2 regions of the Streptomyces sp. NBC_01635 genome follow, and region 2 is predicted to be linked to the other one. Evidence: predicted binding sites of a transcription regulator. Region 2 holds the regulator's gene; the other holds the start of a gene.
What was found. The regulator HrcA, encoded in region 2, represses chaperone genes, less so after heat shock. The targets are predictions, from matches to a motif close to TTNGCACTCNGNNNNNCNGAGTGCNAA.

Region 1 (5,794 bases), 2.4 Mb from region 2:
TGACCGCCCCGCCCGCGCCGGAGAAGAAACCCGGGATCACCACCCGTAAGGGCTTCGAGGTCGACGGCCACCGGAGACTGGGCCTCCCCCCGGTCTTCACCACCGTCCCCACCGAGGAGAAGGTCGTCTTCCTCACCATCGACGACGGTGCCGAGAAGGACCCCGCCTTCCTGCGCATGATGGACGAGCTGAAGATCCCGTACACCGCGTTCCTCAGCGACTACGTCATCAAGGACGACTACGGCTACTTCGGGGAGATGCAGGACCGGGGCGTCGGCCTGAACAACCACACCCTGAGCCACCCGTACCTGCCGGGCCTGTCCTACGCCGGCCAGAAGCGCGAGATCTGCGGCATGCAGGACGTCATCGAGGAGCGGTACGGCGAGCGCCCCGTCCTCTTCCGCCCGCCGTTCGGCAACTACAACAAGGACACCCTGCGCGCGGCGAAGGCCTGCGGCATCGAGTACGCCCTGCTGTGGAACGAAGAGGTCTTCGTCGACCGCTGGGAGTACCGCGAGTGGGACAGGAAGTTGCGCCCCGGCGACATCGTCCTCTCCCACTTCCGGGGCCGCGGCGCATGGGAGGGCACCATGCCCGACATGATCCGCCGCTTCCTGGACAAGGTCACGGCCGAGGGATACGCGGTGGGGCGCCTGGAGGACTACTTGTGATCCGGTGGGTCCGGTGGGTCCGGTGGGTCCGGCGGGTCCGGCGGGGGGCGGCCACGGCGGTTCTCCTGGTGGCGGGTCTCGCCCTTCCGGCGGCGCTGGCCGGCTGCGGACCGTCGGGCGGGCGGCCGGTCGCGGGCCCGACGGCTCAAGAGGCCGAGGCGGGGGAGAGGGAGGGGGAGGGTGCTGGGGACGGCACCGGCCGGTCGCCCGGCCGCCCGGATCAGGGCGGCTCTGATCAGAGCCGCCGTGGCCCCGGCGGTCCGCCCGTCGTCGACCGCGTCCCGACCCGGGACAAGGTCGTCTTCCTGACCTACGACGACGGCGCCGAACGCGACCCCCGCCTCATCGACCTCGTACGCCGGCGCCGCCTCCCCGTCAGCATGTTCCTCACGGACAGCGTGGTGGGACCCGGCTACGGCCACTTCGCCCGGCTGCGCTCGGTCGGCGCGAGCCTGCAGAACCACACCCTCGACCACCCCGCCCTGCGCGGCCTGCCCTACGCCGGTCAACGCGCCGAGATCTGCGGCCAGCAGCGCAAGCTCACGTCCCGCTTCGGCATCCGCCCCCACCTGTTCCGCCCGCCCTACGGCGCGTACGACGCCACGACCCTCCGGGCCGCCGCCGACTGCGGCATCGCGGCGGTCGTGCTCTGGCGGGTCACCCTGGAGGGCGACGGCACCCTCACGTATGTCCGCGGCGCCCACCGCCTGGCTCCCGGTGACATCATCTCCGTCCCCGCGGGCGAGACCCCGCCGCTGACCCTTGCGGAACGGACGACGCGTTTGCTGCGCGAACTGGAGGAGCAGGGGCTGAGGGTCGGGAGGCTGGAGGACTACGTCCGGTGAACGGACCCGTCACCACGTCCGGCGAACGGGCCCGTCCGGGGGTGCCCCTGCGCGTGGAGCTCGGGGAGATCGAGGGCGAGACCGTTCGGGCCGGAAGGGGGGTCCGGGGACGGCGACTCCCAGGGGACGAGCACTCGAACACAGGCCGACTTCTCGGACTGGCGTACCCGGAAACCTCGGCGACGCCACGCAGTGAATTGGCACTCCGCTTGACCGAGTGCTAATCGCGGTCATAGTCTCGGTTCTGGCACTCCCCCCTGGAGAGTGCCAACACAGCGACGGGCAGGTCCGGCACCCGCGACGACGGATCCACCTGGTCGCCACCTCAGACAGTTAACCCCGTGAGATCTCCGAAGGGGGAGGTCGGATCGTGACGACCGCCAGCTCCAAGGTTGCCATCAAGCCGCTCGAGGACCGCATTGTGGTCCAGCCGCTCGACGCCGAGCAGACCACGGCTTCGGGCCTGGTCATTCCGGACACGGCCAAGGAGAAGCCCCAGGAGGGCGTTGTCCTGGCCACCGGTCCCGGCCGGATCGAGGACGGCAAGCGCGTCGAACTCGACGTGAACGTCGGCGACATCGTGCTGTACAGCAAGTACGGCGGCACCGAGGTGAAGTACAACGGCGAGGAGTACCTCGTCCTCTCGGCTCGCGACGTTCTCGCGATCATCGAGAAGTAAGTCACCTCGTAGCAGATTTGCTCCGAACTGCGCCCCTGGTCCCGACACGCTTACTGAGCCGGGCGCCCGGGGCGCAGTGTTTTCTCACCCCAGATTTCCGAGAGGGCTCCCGCAGCCATGGCGAAGATCCTGAAGTTCGACGAGGACGCCCGTCGCGCCCTTGAGCGCGGCGTCAACAAGCTTGCCGACACGGTGAAGGTGACGATCGGCCCCCGGGGCCGCAACGTCGTCATCGACAAGAAGTTCGGCGCCCCCACCATCACCAACGACGGTGTCACGATCGCCCGCGAGGTCGAGGTCGAGGACCCGTTCGAGAACCTCGGTGCCCAGCTGGTCAAGGAGGTGGCGACCAAGACCAACGACATCGCGGGTGACGGTACGACCACCGCGACCGTGCTGGCCCAGGCCCTGGTCCGCGAGGGCCTGCGCAACGTCGCCGCCGGCGCCTCCCCGGCCGCCCTCAAGAAGGGCATCGACGCCGCCGTCGCCGCCGTCTCCGAGGACCTGCTCGCCTCGGCCCGGCCGATCGACGAGAAGTCCGACATCGCCGCCGTCGCCGGGCTGTCCGCCCAGGACCAGCAGGTCGGCGAGCTCATCGCCGAGGCGATGGACAAGGTCGGCAAGGACGGTGTCATCACCGTCGAGGAGTCCAACACCTTCGGTCTGGAGCTGGACTTCACCGAGGGCATGGCCTTCGACAAGGGCTACCTGTCGCCGTACTTCGTGACGGACCAGGAGCGCATGGAAGCCGTCCTGGACGACCCGTACATCCTCATCACGCAGGGCAAGGTCGGCTCCATCGCCGAGCTGCTGCCGCTGCTGGAGAAGGTCATCCAGGCCAACTCCTCCAAGCCGCTGCTGATCATCGCCGAGGACGTCGAGGGCGAGGCCCTGTCGACCCTGGTCGTCAACAAGATCCGCGGCACGTTCAACGCCGTCGCGGTCAAGGCCCCCGGCTTCGGTGACCGCCGCAAGGCGATGCTGCAGGACATGGCCGCCCTCACCGGCGCCACGGTCGTCTCCGAGGAGGTCGGCCTCAAGCTCGACCAGGTCGGCCTGGACGTGCTGGGCTCCGCCCGCCGCGTCACCGTCACCAAGGACGACACCACGATCGTCGACGGCGGCGGCAAGAAGGAGGACGTGACCGGTCGCATCGGCCAGATCAAGGCCGAGATCGAGTCCACGGACTCCGACTGGGACCGCGAGAAGCTCCAGGAGCGCCTCGCGAAGCTCGCCGGCGGCGTGTGCGTCATCAAGGTCGGCGCCGCCACCGAGGTGGAGCTGAAGGAGAAGAAGCACCGTCTGGAGGACGCCATCTCCGCGACCCGCGCCGCGGTCGAGGAGGGCATCGTCTCCGGTGGTGGCTCCGCGCTCGTCCACGCCGTCAAGGTCCTCGAGGGCAACCTCGGCAAGACCGGCGACGAGGCCACCGGTGTCGCGGTCGTCCGCCGCGCCGCCGTCGAGCCGCTGCGCTGGATCGCCGAGAACGCCGGCCTCGAGGGCTACGTCATCGTCTCCAAGGTCGCCGAGCTCGAGAAGGGCAACGGCTACAACGCCGCCACCGGCGAGTACGGCGACCTGGTCAAGTCCGGCGTCATCGACCCGGTCAAGGTCACCCGCTCCGCCCTGGAGAACGCCGCCTCCATCGCCTCCCTCCTCCTGACGACCGAGACCCTGGTCGTCGAGAAGAAGGAAGAGGAGGAGCCGGCCGCCGGTGGGCACGGTCACGCCCACTGAGTGACCCGCTCGTAGGGAACCCGAAGGGTCCGGCACCGTACGGTGCCGGACCCTTCGCCGTCGTCCGGCCCGTCAGCCGCTCCGCCGCAGCAGGAACCGGACCCGCTCCGCCGGACCTCGCACGCCCTCCTCTGCCGACCGGGCCGCGAGGACGGCGGCTGACGCACCCGGGCCCCCGCCTCGGCCGGCGGGGGCCCGGACGCGGGGTGCGCGAGCGCGGGTCAGGCGCGGGTCAGGCGGACCGCCGTCGTCTCCGTGACCGTCACCGGCTTGTCGTAGTCCGGGTCCGTGCCCGTCGCCCGCGCCTCGACCTCCACGTTGCCGCTCTGGAACGGTACGGATCCGGTGGGCGTGGCCGTCGCGGTCCAGGCGACCGGTGCGCCCGGAACGCAGGACACCGACGTGGAGTACGAGCCGCGGATGAGGTTCTGCCTCTTCACCTGGGTGACGTCCCCGGCCACGTTCACCTGGACGGGCTTGTTGCAGCTCACCGTGCCGTGGAGGGTGGCTTTGCCGTTGAGGGTGCTCGCGGTGCCGTTCAGCGCGACGGCGAGACCGAGGCCGAGCTCGGCCGGCGGGGGCGGGTTGTCGATGTGCACCTCACCGCGGGCGGCGGTGGAGCCTCCCTCGCAGTGTTGTACGAAGGTGGCGTCGAGCTTCTTCACGTATCCCTGCGGACCGAACTCCACTGCGTCGACGGTGAATTCGCCGGTGAGGGTGTTGCAGCCGCGGCCGTTGCCGCTGAGGGAGAGGCCGGGTTCGGTCGGCTCGTTGAAGGGGTGGCGGGTGGCTCCGGTGTACGTGCCCGGCGCGAGGGCCGTGCCGGAGGGGGCGGCGAGGTTGAGGTACCACCAGTCGCCGTTGGCTCCGTCCACGGAGAGGGAGACGGTGTTGTTCGCGGTGTCGGCGGAAACGTTCAGGCGGTCCTGGGACGAGGTCGAGTAGGCGTAGGACCGGCCGCCACTGACCCAGTCGTCCTCGTCGCCGCTGAAGCCGAAGGAGCCCTCGGCGGCCGGCTGCGCGTGCGCCTCGGTCCCGGGCAGCAGGCCGGTGGAGCCGGTGGCGAGGCCCAGGGCCAGTGCGAGGACGGCGGTGGCACGGCCGAGGACGCGTCTGGGCGCGGTGAGTTTCATGAATGTACCCCCTGCAGAGACGGAGTTCCCCTGTGCCGACATGATCCGCTCGTCGGCGGGGCGAGTCTGTCAAGCACCCGGGAGAGCCACAACTGGGTTTCCTCAGGCTTCAGTTGGTGTTCAGGCCGCACTTGGACGGGGGAGCCGGCGGTGTCGGGCGGGTGCCTCGGGTGCTGTCAGTCGTCCTGCCGGAGCAGGAACCGGATCCGCTCCGCCAGCACCGCACGCGCGCTCTTCTCGTCCGCCAGCCGGGTCGCGAGGGTGGCCTCGGCCAGCCGCGCGGGCAGCGCCTCCGCGAACTTCAGCCCGCGCACGGCGTGCGGGTCCACCTCGGGCAGGGTCAGACCCGTCCCGGCGTCCTCCACCGCCGCCCGCCACGACTGCGGGGTCACGTCCTCGCGCAGCCGGACGAAGCGGTCGTCGACCATCCGGTGCCGCAGGACGACGGAGGGAAGCGAGGCGGCCAGGGTGGCGTTCGCCCGGTGCCCGGCCCAGGTCCACCAGCGCACATCACTGGCACCCCGGCGGGTGATGACCGTGCCCGCGGGATGCACCACGTCCAGGTACGTCTCCCGGGCCGCCGCGAGTTTCGCCTCCGCCCGACGGGTCAGCAGCACGGGCGGACTGCCCCCGAGCAGCACGTCACGTACGGCACGGGCCAGGGTGAACGACCGGACGCGATGCGCCCCGAAGCCGCTCCACTTGGCGCGCCCGCCCTCGTCCACGGGC
Region 2 (5,794 bases):
CCGCCGCCGTCATCGGGATGGTGACCGTGCAGTGCAGGTCGTCGCCGCGCCGCTGGAAGGTGCTGTGCGGCAGCTCGTGGATCTCGACGTACAGGTCGCCGGCGGGACCGCCGCCGGGGCCGACCTCGCCCTCGCCGGCCAGCTGGATCCGGGTGCCGTTGTCCACACCGGCCGGGATCTTCACCGTCAGGGTGCGGCGGGAGCGGATCCGTCCGTCGCCGGCGCACTCCGGGCACGGGTTCGGGACGACGGTGCCGAAGCCCTGGCACTGCGGGCAGGGGCGCGAGGTCATGACCTGGCCCAGGAAGGAGCGCGTGACCTGCGAGACCTCGCCCCGGCCGCGGCACATGTCGCAGGTCTGCGCGGTGGTGCCGGGTGCGGCGCCCTCACCGCTGCAGGTGGTGCAGACGACCGCCGTGTCGACCTGGATGTCCTTGGTCGTGCCGAACGCGGCCTCGTCCAGCTCTACTTCGAGGCGGATCATCGCGTCCTGGCCGCGGCGGGTGCGCGAGCGCGGACCGCGCTGCGACGCCGTGCCGAAGAACGCGTCCATGATGTCGGAGAAGTTCCCGAAGCCACCCGCGCCGAAGCCGCCCGCGCCACCGCCGCCGGCCTGCTGGAGCGGGTCGCCGCCGAGGTCGTAGACCTGCTTCTTCTGCGGGTCCGACAGCACCTCGTAGGCGGCGTTGATCTCTTTGAACCGCTCCTGCGTCTTCGGATCCGGGTTGACGTCCGGATGCAGCTCGCGGGCGAGTCGCCGGAAGGCCTTCTTGATCTCTTCCTGCGACGCGTCCCGGCGTACGCCGAGTACGGCGTAATAGTCGGTGGCCACTTACGACTCCGCCAGGATCTGTCCGACGTACCGTGCCACTGCTCGTACCGCTCCCATCGTTCCCGGGTAATCCATGCGTGTCGGTCCGACCACGCCGAGCTTGGCAACCGCCTCGCCGCCCGAACCGTAGCCCACCGACACGACGGACGTGGAGTTGAGTCCCTCGTGGGCGTTCTCATGACCGATACGGACGGTCACGCCCGGATCCTTCGCCTCTCCGAGCAGCTTGAGGAGCACGACCTGCTCCTCAAGTGCCTCCAGAACAGGCCGGATCACCAGGGGAAAGTCATGTCCGAAGCGGGTCAGATTGGCGGTGCCGCCGATCATCAACCGCTCCTCGTTCTCCTCGACCAGCGTCTCCAGGAGAGTGGAGAGCACGGTCGAGACCGTACCGCGTTCCTCGGGGTCGAAGCCCTCGGGGAGGTCCTCGACGAGGGATGGTACGTCGGCGAAACGGCGGCCCGCGACACGGCTGTTGAGCCGCGCCCGCAGATCCGCCAGGGTCGCCTCGCCGACCGGCGCCGGACAGTCGACCATGCGCTGCTCGACCCGCCCGGTGTCCGTGATCAGCACCAGCATGGCGCGCGCGGGCGCCATCGGGAGCAGCTCCACGTGCCGCACGGTCGAACGGGTCAGCGACGGGTACTGCACGACGGCGACCTGCCGGGTGAGCTGCGCGAGCAGCCGCACCGTGCGGGCCACGACGTCGTCCAGGTCGACGGCGCCCTCGAGGAAGTTCTGGATGGCGCGCCGCTCGGGCGCGGTCATCGGTTTGACGCCGGCGAGCTTGTCCACGAAGAGCCGGTAGCCCTTGTCGGTGGGGATGCGCCCGGCGCTGGTGTGCGGCTGGGCGATGAACCCCTCGTCCTCCAGGGCCGCCATGTCGTTGCGCACGGTGGCCGGGGAGACGCCCAGGTTGTGCCGCTCGGTGAGGGCCTTGGAGCCGACGGGCTCCTCGGTGCCGACGTAGTCCTGGACGATGGCGCGCAGCACCTGGAGCCTGCGTTCACTGAGCATCACGCACACCTCCAGAAGCCGTCCGCCCGGTACCTTCCCTGGCACTCTTCGCACGCGAGTGCCAGTCTCCCCGCCCAGTGTACGGCCGGGGGGTGCTCCCTGGGCAAGGCCGGTCCCACGCCGTCGCGCGGCGAAAGCCGTAGGCCGTTAGCGTCGCGGTATGACGGTGGCTTGGGAAGAGTCGGGATGGGAACGGCTGGCGCCGGGAGTGGGACGGTGCCGGCTCCCGGTCTGGGACTGCACGGTGGGGCTCGTGGTCGGCGCGGACGCGGTGCTGCTCGTGGACGCTGGTTCCTCCCTGCGCGAGGGCGCGCGGTTGCGGGCCGAGGCGCAGGCGCTCGCCGGGCGGCGTGTGACGCATCTCGCGCTCACCCACCCCCACTTCGACCATGTGCTGGGGGCGGCGGTGTTCGCGGGCGCGGAGGTGTTCGGCGCGGTGGGCCTGGACACGGTGCTGGCGCGGGGGCGCGAGGAGCTGCGCGCGGACGCGGAGCGCCACGGTCTGGACGCGCGGGCGGCCCGGGAGGCGGTGGACGCGCTGGTCCGCCCCCGGCACACGGTGCCCGGCGAACGGATGCTCGACCTGGGCGGCGGACGGCGGGCGCTCCTCACGAACGCGGGACCGGGGCACACGGCGCACGATCTCGCGGTGCTGGTGCCCGGCGATCCGACGGTGGTGTTCTGCGGCGACCTGGTGGAGGAGTCCGGCGAGCCGCAGGCGGGCCCCGACGCCGTGCCGTCGCAGTGGCCGGGCGCCCTGGACCGGCTGCTGGCCCTGGGCGGCGAGGACGCGGTGTACGTCCCCGGCCACGGCGCGGCGGTGGACGCGGCGTTCGTACGCGCCCAGCGCGACGCCCTCGCGGCTCGTGTCGGCGTGTCGGGCTGACCCTTCGGCCGAACGGGGGCCGGCTTCTCCTATCGTCATCGGAATGCGCTCGTACTCTCCTGACCTGACCCCGGGGTGGAAGAAGTCCCGGCCCGTCCCCGAGGTGCCGGCCGAGCCAGGCCTGGTGGTGGAGGAGCCCGGCAGCGGATTCTGCGGTGCGGTGATCCGCTGCGAGGCGGGCACGGTGACCCTGGAGGACCGCTTCGGCAAGCACCGGGTGTTCCCCCTGGAGCCGCGTGGCTTCCTGTGGGAGGGGCGCGTGGTGACGCTGGTGCGGCCCGCCGCCGGTCCGTCCCGGCCGACCCGTACGGCATCCGGTTCGGTGGCCGTCCCGGGCGCACGCGCGCGGGTGGCGCGCGCCGGGCGCATCTACGTCGAGGGACGGCACGACGCCGAACTGGTCGAGAAGGTGTGGGGCGACGACCTGCGCATCGAGGGCGTGGTCGTGGAGTACCTGGAGGGCGTCGACGACCTCCCGGCGATCGTCGAGGAGTTCGGTCCGGGCCCGGACGCGCGGCTGGGGGTCCTGGTGGACCACCTGGTGCCGGGTTCGAAGGAGTCGCGCATCGCCGAGGCGGTCACCGGTGAGCACGCCCTGGTGGTGGGCCACCCGTACATCGACGTCTGGGAGGCGGTGAAGCCGTCGTCCCTGGGCATCCAGTCCTGGCCGCGCGTCCCGCGCGGCCAGGACTGGAAGACGGGGGTGTGCCGGGCCCTGGGGTGGCGCGTGGCGAACACCGGCGAGGCCTGGCAGCACATTCTGGGACGGGTGCGGTCCTACAAGGACCTGGAACCGGAGCTCCTGGGGCGGGTGGAGGAGCTGATCGATTTCGTCACGGAAAGCGGTGGGGCCTGACGCCCGGGAAGGTGCCGGATTCGCTCAGCTCCTCCACATCCGCCGCGTCCTTCGATCGGCAGCCTACGCACCAGGTGAGAGACCGAACCCGCGTTCCGCGGTGATTCACTCCGCCCAGTGATCAGTCCACCAGATCCCTGACCACGGCATCCGCCAACAACCGCCCTCGCAGCGTCAGCACCGCGCGCCCCTCCTCGTACGGGCCCGGCTGGAGCAGACCGTCGGCGAGGGCCCTGTCGGCGGCCCGAAGGCCCTCCGCGCGGAGGAGGGACAGCGGGACGCCCTCCTTGAGGCGCAGTTCCAGCAGGATGCGTTCCACCCGGCGGTCCTCCTCGGAGAGGATCTCGCGCCCGGCACCCGGCGAGCGGCCCTCGGCCAGGGCCGCCGCGTACGCGCCGGGGTGCTTCACGTTCCACCAGCGCACCCCGCCCACGTGCGAGTGCGCCCCGGGGCCCGCGCCCCACCAGTCGGCGCCGCGCCAGTACAGCTCGTTGTGCAGGCAGCGGCCCGCGTCCGAGGTGGCCCAGTTCGACACCTCGTACCAGTCGAATCCGGCTGCCGACAGGGTCTCCTCGGCGATCAGGTACCGGTCGGCGTGGACGTCGTCGTCGGTCATCGGGACCTCACCGCGCCGGATGCGGCGGGCGAGCTGGGTGCCCTCCTCGACGATCAGGGCGTAGGCCGAGATGTGGTCGGGGCCCGCGCCGAGGGCCGCGTCCAGCGAGGCCCGCCAGTCGTCGTCGGACTCGCCGGGGGTGCCGTAGATCAGGTCGAGGTTGACGTGCTCGAAGCCCGCGGCCCGCGCCTCGGCGACACACGCCTCCGGGCGGCCGGGGGTGTGCGTGCGGTCCAGGACCTTCAGTACGTGCTGCCGGGCGCTCTGCATGCCGAAGGAGATCCGGTTGAAGCCGCCCTCGCGCAGGGCGGCCAGATAGGCGGGGTCGACCGACTCCGGGTTCGCCTCGGTGGTGATCTCGGCGTCCGCCGCGAGTCCGAACTCGTCGCGGATCGCGGCCAGCATCCGTACGAGGTCGTCGGCGGCCAGCAGGGTGGGCGTGCCGCCGCCGACGAAGACCGTGCGGACCTCGCGCGGGTCGTCGCCGAGCACCTTGCGGGCCAGGCGGACCTCGTCGGTCAGCGTGTCGGCGTAGTTGTCGCGGGACGCCAGGACTCCCCCACTGCCGCGCAGCTCGGTGGCGGTGTAGGTGTTGAAGTCGCAGTAGCCGCAGCGGGTCGCGCAGTACGGCACGTGCAGGTAGAACCCGAGGGGGCGGTCGGCGGCCCCGGCGAGCGCGAACGCGGGGAGCGCGCCGTCGGCGGGGACGGGCTCGCCGTCGGGGAGTGCGGAAGGCATGTGCTCCATTGTCCCGCACGCGTCCCGGTCCTTTCCCGCGTCTCCTTTCCTTTCCGCGTCGCGGGCGTCAGTCCGCCTGGAGCACGAGCAGGGCGAGATCGTCGGCCGGCGGCCGCGCGCCGAACTCGTGGACGAGCCGGTTGATGCGTTCCGCTATCAGGCCGGCGTCCAGTCCCACGCAGCCGGCCAGCGCCGTGGCGAGCCCGTCCCCGTCGTCGAACTGGCGGGAGCCGGAGCGCCGCTCGGTGACGCCGTCCGTGACACAGAGCAGGGTGTCGCCGGAGCGCAGCTCGAAGGTCTCGCTGGTGTAGGTGGCGTCCTCGACGACCCCGAGCAGCGTCTGCGGCTGGGCGACGGTACGGACCGTCCCGTCGGGTGCGAGCAGCAGCGGCAGGGGGTGCCCGGCGGAGGCGAGGGTGACGCGGGCGCGGACACGGCCGCCGGTGCCGCCGTCGTCGCCGGCACCGCCACCGTCGTCGTCCTCGACGAGGGTGAGCTCGCCGTAGAGGAGGGACAGGAAACGGGTCTGGGGCCCGTCCCCGGGGGCGGTCGGACGGGCGCCGGCGGCGACCAGGGCACGGGCGGCGGCGTCGGCGGCCTCCGTGGCGTCGTCCAGGAGCAGCTGGTTGAGGCGGTCGAGGACGTCGGCGACGCGGTAGCCCTCACGGGCGAGCAGCCGCAGCCAGGGGCGGGCCAGCCCGATGACGACGGCCGCCTCGGGGCCCTTGCCCTGGACGTCGCCGATCGCGAAGCACCAGCGGCCCTCGTCGGCCTGGAACAGGTCGTAGAAGTCGCCGCTCGGTCCGCCCTTGTCGAGGGGCTCGTGGACGAGTGCGGAGTGCACGCCGG

Region 1: the regulator HrcA is predicted to act here: its motif matches at 1,714-1,740, upstream of groES (co-chaperone GroES).

What each region holds. Positions count from the first base shown of each region.
Region 1 is NZ_CP109277.1:5,481,335-5,487,128, forward strand. Features, by position in the region: gene OHB56_RS25700 (polysaccharide deacetylase family protein) at 1-671, shown strand, start outside; gene OHB56_RS25705 (polysaccharide deacetylase family protein) at 671-1,516, shown strand; gene groES (co-chaperone GroES) at 1,887-2,195, shown strand; gene groL (chaperonin GroEL) at 2,313-3,932, shown strand; gene OHB56_RS25720 (hypothetical protein) at 4,154-5,065, opposite strand; partial or broken gene OHB56_RS25725 (helicase-related protein) at 5,242-5,794, opposite strand, start outside.
Region 2 is NZ_CP109277.1:3,116,767-3,122,560, forward strand. Features, by position in the region: gene dnaJ (molecular chaperone DnaJ) at 1-832, opposite strand, end outside; gene hrcA (heat-inducible transcriptional repressor HrcA) at 833-1,849, opposite strand; gene OHB56_RS14710 (MBL fold metallo-hydrolase) at 2,010-2,735, shown strand; gene OHB56_RS14715 (DUF3097 domain-containing protein) at 2,779-3,591, shown strand; gene hemW (radical SAM family heme chaperone HemW) at 3,713-4,945, opposite strand; gene OHB56_RS14725 (SpoIIE family protein phosphatase) at 5,013-5,794, opposite strand, start outside.